2 linked regions of the Roseimicrobium gellanilyticum genome follow. The main gene of each other region encodes a partner of the protein of the gene in region 2 in a complex. Links are inferred from orthologs where the notes say so. Each region holds a gene or a part of one and is shown on either strand. Other genes may lie near its edges. The genes, in order: DES53_RS19895 and sufU.

Evidence for each region.
Region 1: the proteins of sufU (region 2) and DES53_RS19895 are in contact, whole or in part, in a solved structure (PDB 5XT5), measured with the Bacillus subtilis proteins. The link is inferred for Roseimicrobium gellanilyticum from one-to-one orthologs.

What each region holds. Positions count from the first base shown.
Region 1 is NZ_QNRR01000007.1:310,562-313,879, reverse strand. What follows is about bases 115-3,113. They hold DES53_RS19895 (cysteine desulfurase), read left to right. Parts: upstream 115-787; coding sequence 788-2,440; downstream 2,441-3,113. Other genes in these bases: DES53_RS19890 (rhodanese-like domain-containing protein), read left to right, coding at 2,534-3,094; DES53_RS19900 (family 2A encapsulin nanocompartment shell protein), read left to right, coding at 115-804. In the rest of the region: more of DES53_RS19900, read left to right, coding at 1-114; DES53_RS19885 (serine O-acetyltransferase), read left to right, coding at 3,201-3,318. UniProt on the Bacillus subtilis protein: Type II cysteine desulfurase that acts as the initial step in the SUF-like Fe-S cluster assembly pathway.
Region 2 is NZ_QNRR01000019.1:19,823-22,899, forward strand. What follows is about bases 204-2,961. They hold sufU (Fe-S cluster assembly sulfur transfer protein SufU), read right to left. Parts: upstream 1,923-2,961; coding sequence 1,485-1,922; downstream 204-1,484. Other genes in these bases: DES53_RS30415 (ABC transporter permease), read right to left, coding at 204-272; DES53_RS30420 (ABC transporter ATP-binding protein), read right to left, coding at 375-1,325; DES53_RS30430 (hypothetical protein), read left to right, coding at 2,058-2,961. Outside these bases: more of DES53_RS30415, read right to left, coding at 1-203; more of DES53_RS30430, read left to right, coding at 2,962-3,077. UniProt on the Bacillus subtilis protein: Part of the SUF-like system that mediates the biosynthesis of iron-sulfur (Fe-S) clusters. Acts as a sulfurtransferase and thus transfers sulfur from SufS to SufB.

The sequences.
Region 1 (3,318 bases), on a different replicon or contig from region 2:
CCCTGGATTGATATTGATGGCGGAGTGTACCGCGTGAACCAGGTTCAGAAAACCGACCGGGCCACCGTGGAATTGCTCACTGTGGAAGGCGGAGAGCCCAAGCTGCCCTCCACATTCGTGGACTACGATGAAAACCCGCGCGAGTACCACCTGAGCACCATCCAGACAATTCTGAACACCCACACCCGAGTGACCGATCTCTACAGCAATGAGATCGATCAGCTTCGCCAGCAAGTGCGCCTGGTGGTGGAAGCGGTGAAGGAACGCGAAGAATGGGAGCTGCTGAACAATCCCAACTTCGGCCTGCTCAGGGAAGTGGTGGACAGCCAGCGCATCAATACCCTGAGTGGACCTCCCACACCGGACGACCTTGATGAATTGCTCCGCCTCGTGTGGAAGAAGCCTGCCTTCTTCCTCGCGCATCCCAAGGCCATCGCGGCCTTTGGTCGTGAGGCCACCCGTCGTGGCGTGCCACCACCCACGGTGAATATCCTTGGCTCGCCCTTCATCACCTGGCGCGGCATTCCTTTGGTGCCCAGTGACAAACTTCCGCTCGAGGACGACAAGACCACCATCATCCTGCTGCGCCTTGGAGAAGCCGAACAAGGGGTGGTCGCATTGCAGAAAACCGGAGTCACTGGCGAGGTCGAGCCCGGTCTCTCAGTCCGCTACATGGGAACCAACGAACACTCCGTGGCCTCCCACCTGGTGACCCGCTATTTCTCCGCGGCCGTGCTCACGCATGATGCCATCGCGCGACTGGATAACGTTTTCGTGGGCAACTACTATGACTACTCCGCCTGAGCCATCCTTCGGCGGGGTGGACACCTCGCTCATCCATCGGCTGTTGGGTGAATTCTACCGGGGGAATAGCCAACATCCCACGGCTCCGGGCACGCCTTCGATAGCCACACTCGCTCCGCGACAACCTGATGTGGCGCCACCTGTGCATCCCACCTTGGATTCTCTTCATCCGAATGTGGATACCCAACCGGTCAAAAGCGCATCTTCCGCAGATGACGGCGAGTACGCCTTCGGCAATCCTCATGTGCTCTTCGGTGCAGAAGGACATGCCGTGAGCGTGCTCGGTGCGCCTGAAAAACAATCGTCATCACTCCCCGTGAGTGAGCGCTACTACTTCCTGCCACGGGAAGCGGCGCAAGTACAGGAGCTCTCAAGCAGCTTGGGCTCATCAAGACCGTCGGCTTCAGGCATACCGTCTGCCCGTGCGTTCGATGTCCATTCCGTTCGCAGCGATTTTCCTGCATTGCATCAACAGGTGAATGGGCGTCCACTCATCTGGCTGGACAACGCCGCTACCACACACAAGCCGAAGGCAGTGATCGATGCGACATCATCCTTCTACAGCCGGGACAACTCCAACATCCATCGCGCCGCACACGCTCTGGCAGCGCGTTCCACGGATCTCTTCGAAAACGCTCGCGAGAGCGTGCGCAAGTTCCTCGGGGCATCCAGCGCGAAGGAGATCGTCTTCGTCCGTGGTACGACAGAGGCCATCAACCTCGTGGCGCAGAGCTACGGCAGGAAAAACATTGGCGCTGGTGATGAAATCCTCATCACGCACATGGAGCACCATGCGAACATCGTACCCTGGCAGCTTCTCGCGGAGCAGACAGGCGCCACCATCCGCGTGGCTCCCATCAATGATCGTGGCGAGTTGATCCTCGATCAATTTGCCACCCTGCTCAATGGCCGCACGAAGCTCGTCGCCATCACGCATGTCTCCAATGCCCTCGGAACGGTGAATCCCGTGGAGCAGGTCATCGCGCTCGCGCATGCCTTCGGCGTGCCAGTGCTGGTGGATGGCGCCCAATCCACCCCGCACATGCCGGTGAATGTACAGGCACTGGATGCGGACTTCTACACGCTGTCAGGTCACAAAATCTTCGGACCCACGGGCATCGGAGTGCTCTACGGCAAAAGCTCGCTCCTGAGCGGAATGCCTCCGTGGCAGGGCGGTGGACATATGATCAAGGACGTGACCTTTGCGAAGACGGTCTACAACGAACCTCCGGAAAAGTTCGAGGCCGGCACGCCGGACATTGCCGGTGTGGTGGGTCTGGGTGCAGCGGTGGAATACCTCATGTCCATCGGCATGCCCGCCATCGCCGCGTATGAACATGCGTTGCTGGAATACGCCACCGAGTCGCTTGCCACCATTCCCGGAATCCGGCCCATCGGTACAGCCGCCAACAAAGCCAGCGTGCTTTCCTTTGTAATCCCCGGCATCCCCAATGTCGACATCGCAAGGCACCTGGACAAGCACGGCATCGCGGTGCGCGCGGGACATCACTGCGCCCAGCCCGCGCAGCGCAAGTTCGGCGTCGAGGGCAGCGTGCGCCCCTCGCTGGCCTTCTACAACACTCGCGACGAAGTGGATACCCTCGTAGATGTCCTGAAGCGCCTGCCCCGGAACTGAACCTCAAATAACCATGATCTCAGCTGGAGCGTAGAATACCAGAGGCCCTTCTTCAATTTCTTCCAATCTTCCACTCCTCTGCGAGGTTTCCCCATGAAGACCATTTCCCCCAACGAACTCAGCCAGCGCCTCGCCGCAGAACCCGGCAGCGTGGTCATTGATGTGCGCACCCCTGTGGAATATGCCGAAGTGCATGTACCCCAGGCTCGCCTCGAACCGCTGGATAAACTCGCCCCCTCTTCACTGGCCAGTTCCGGCACCGCCAGCAAGGACAAGCCCGTGTACATCCTCTGCCGCAGTGGCCAGCGAGCCGCGAAAGCTGCGGAAAAGCTCGCCGCGGAAGGTTTTGCCCAACCCATCGTGGTGGAAGGCGGCACTCTCGCGTGGATCTCCGCCGGACTGCCGGTGAATCGTGGGCAGGTGAAAGTCATCAGCCTCGAGCGCCAGGTGCGCATCGTGGCAGGGTCGTTGGTCTTCATCGGCGTGCTGCTCGGGTGGTTTGTGCATCCGGCTTTTGTGTGGCTCTCGGGCTTCGTCGGCGCCGGTCTTGTATTCGCGGGCATCACGGACTTCTGTGGCATGGGCCTGCTCCTTGCCAAAGCGCCGTGGAATCAGCGTGCGCCCTCGAGCAACCGTGGTCAATCAGCCAGTTAACCGATACTGGCCCCCTCCCCCCTCAAAGCTTGTGCATGCCTCCACACTTGTGAGTGCGTCTCCCAAACAAACGGAACGAATCAGTGGCCGCAGTCTTGAAGAAGATGTGGCCGCTCCCTGGGAAGCCCTCCCCTATGGACAATACGTTCCGGCACTGCTCGACTCCTATGAGAATGTCGGCGGTCTGAACAATAGCGATTCCCACAACATGCCCTCCAAGGGCG
Region 2 (3,077 bases):
AGCAGCTCCATGGTGCCCAGGCGGTGCTCTTCGGACCAGAGGCGCATGCCCACGGCGGGCACGAGCATGAGATAGATCCAGGGATGCCAGCTGAAAAAGCCCATCTGGTACGAGAGCGAGGCGCTGTCCCGATTGAGGAAGCCGCCCACGATGAAGGTGAAGCCCTGCACCGCGAGCAGGAAGATGACGAGGATGATGTAAGCCAGGGGCGAATTGAAATAGCCGAGCAGCTCGCGCTTGTAGACGGCAAAGGTATTTTTCCAGGAACTCATGAGAAGCGAAGTGTGTGGTAAACGACGTTCAGAAATCAATCAGCGCCGCCGGGCGCGTCTCGGACCAGAAGTCCTCACGCGCCATGGGCGGAGAGGTGTGGATCAGGCTGTGTCCGAGCGTGTGAGCGCGCGGAACATTTCATCCAGGCGGCCTTCCTCGCGGTGCAGTTCTTCCACCTTCCAGGCCTTCGCCTGGGCCAGCGAGGCAATCTCGCGGGACAGGCCCTCATGATTTCCCTGACGTGAGGGCAGCACGCGCCCGGCGAAGCGGCCATCCTCTGCTGCGGTGCTTTCCACTTTGTCCACGCCGCTGATTTTCCCAAGCTCCTCACGGATGGCTGCACCCGAAGCACCGAGAATCACCACGCGCACGGCATCCGCACCCGGAGCGCGGCGCTTGAGCTGGTCAGGTGTGCCGTCTGCCACGATTTTGCCACGGTCAATGATGATGGCGCGGGAGCAGGCAGACTCCACCTCCTCCAGGATGTGGGTGGAGAAGATGATGGCTTTTGTCTCGCCCATGCGCTTGATGAGGTTGCGCACCTCATGCTTTTGATTGGGGTCGAGACCGTCCGTGGGTTCGTCCAGGATGAGAACTTCCGGGTCGTGAATGATGCTCTGGGCGAGACAGGTGCGGTGGCGGAAGCCCTTCGAGAGCGTGTCCACGCTCTGGTTGCGCACGGGCTCCAGGAAGCAGGTCTCCAGCGCCTTGTCCACGGCACGGGCACGTGCGTAGCCATAGAGGCCGCGCATCTCTGCGCAGAAGCCGAGGAAGCCTGAGACACTCATGTCTGAATACAGCGGCGCATTCTCCGGGAGGTAGCCAATCAAGCGTTTCGCCTTCTCCGGCTCCTCTAGCATGTCGATGCCACCCACACGGATGCTGCCGGCGGTGGGCAGGTAGTAGCCGGTGACCATGCGCATGGAGGTGGACTTGCCGGCGCCGTTGGGCCCCAGAAAGCCCAGCACTTCACCTTTCTCCACATTGAAGGTCACTCCATCGACCGCAACCTTGGTTCCGAACTCTTTTCGTAGATCCTTTACCTGTATCATGATGTGAGGATTTGCCTTGAGCTTCGTGCAGGGAAAAAACTAACGCCTGTGAGACGCCATTGTTACAACCGCCCATTTCAGAAGTGGACATGGGCGGAAAAGAATTCTGTGCGCAATGCTGAGGGGCTATTCAAGAAAAAAATGCATGCTGCCCGATGGTCAGAGGGAGGGGCGCAACATCCGGATCATCTGACGGGCAGCCAGCGTGGCGCACACCACACGGGCGGGAAACCGTGCAAGACTGAGCAGCGCCCCGGTGTCGCCAAACTCCTCAAAATGCAATTCAGGATCCACTGTGCCGGATTCCATGACCGAACAAAAATGCTCCAGCAGGTGGGTGGCCTGGGTGGCTGGCTTTCCCTGCACCATACCCAGCACCAAGGAGGCGCCCGCCTGACTCGCGGCACACCCCGCGCCCACAAACCGGGCACAGATGACGCTCCGTTCCGGCCCTGAAACCGCGAGTGACAGGGTCACGATGTCGCCACATGCCGGGTTCTCCACTGTCTCAGGCTGTGCTCCTTCGCACGCGCCACGGTGCCGCGGGTTGCGGTAGTGATCTCTGAGAATGGCTTCACAGACTTCCGGGGTGAGCATGCTCTCTGGACCTCCACGGTCCGGTGCGGTGCGTCAACCCCCGCCCTCAATTCTTTTCCGCCTCACCGTCCAGACTGTTTCAACGTCCTTGCCATTTAGGTGACCAAAAACTATGCTTTCCGCTCCCTTCCCCGCATGCTGAAATCCCAGAGTCACGCTACATCTGACGCGGCCGAGCCCTTCGTTCTGTTCAGGCCGTTTGTCCGGGCCTGGCGGTGGCTGTTTCCGCCCAGCCTGGCGGATATCGACCGACAGTCCGGCACGGCCCGCCTGCTGGCGAAGATCATGATCGTGGCGGTCTTCTTCGGCTTGGGCACCCTGGCCGTCATCTACGGGAAGACCTTGCACAACATGGTGCAGACCTTCCGCTCCAACCAGTTTGTGGATGATGCCGAGGAGTACGAGAAGAACGCGGAAATCGTGAAGGCCTGGACTGCCGCCACCCGCGCATACCACCTGGACTCTAACAATCCCAGAGCCGTCCGCACCCTGGCCAGGTTCTACGTGCTCACCAAGCAGAAAGAAGCCGGATACCTGCTGGACAAGCTCCGCGACCTCGGCCACTTCAACGACGAAGACCTCCTGCTGGAAATCACGGCACTCTCCAACTCGGCAGACAACAAGGCTGCGAGCGCGAAGATTGAGGAAAACCTGCGCAACTCCGTCCCGAACCGCCGCGTGGTGGAAATCGCCGACAAGGTCATGCGCGACCTGAATCGCAAGGACAAGCTCCTGGAAATCCTGAAGGTGTACGTGGAGCGCGCTCCGGATGATCTGGACATCAAGCTGACCTACGCCCTGCGTCGCATCGAACTCGGCAACCCCGTCCAGAGGAGCGAAGGCATGTCCGACCTGTGGCGGGTGGCCGAGACCAAGGGCAAGGAGGGGCTCGAAGCGCTGGAGTATCTGGATGAGGAAACCCTCACGGATCCCGGGGAACAGCGCCTGCTCATCTCCCTCCTGGAGCGTCACCCTCTCGCCAAGGAACCGCACCACATCGCCGCCATGAAGCGGCTGGTCGCCATCGAACCCGGCCGTCGCAAGGAAATTCTGGACAAGGCGGTGGCCGAGCGCCGTGACACCAAGCGCGAGGAACTGGAGCCCATCGCCCGGTGGCTCTCCGTGGAAGGCGAGTACGACCGCTTCTTCATCCTC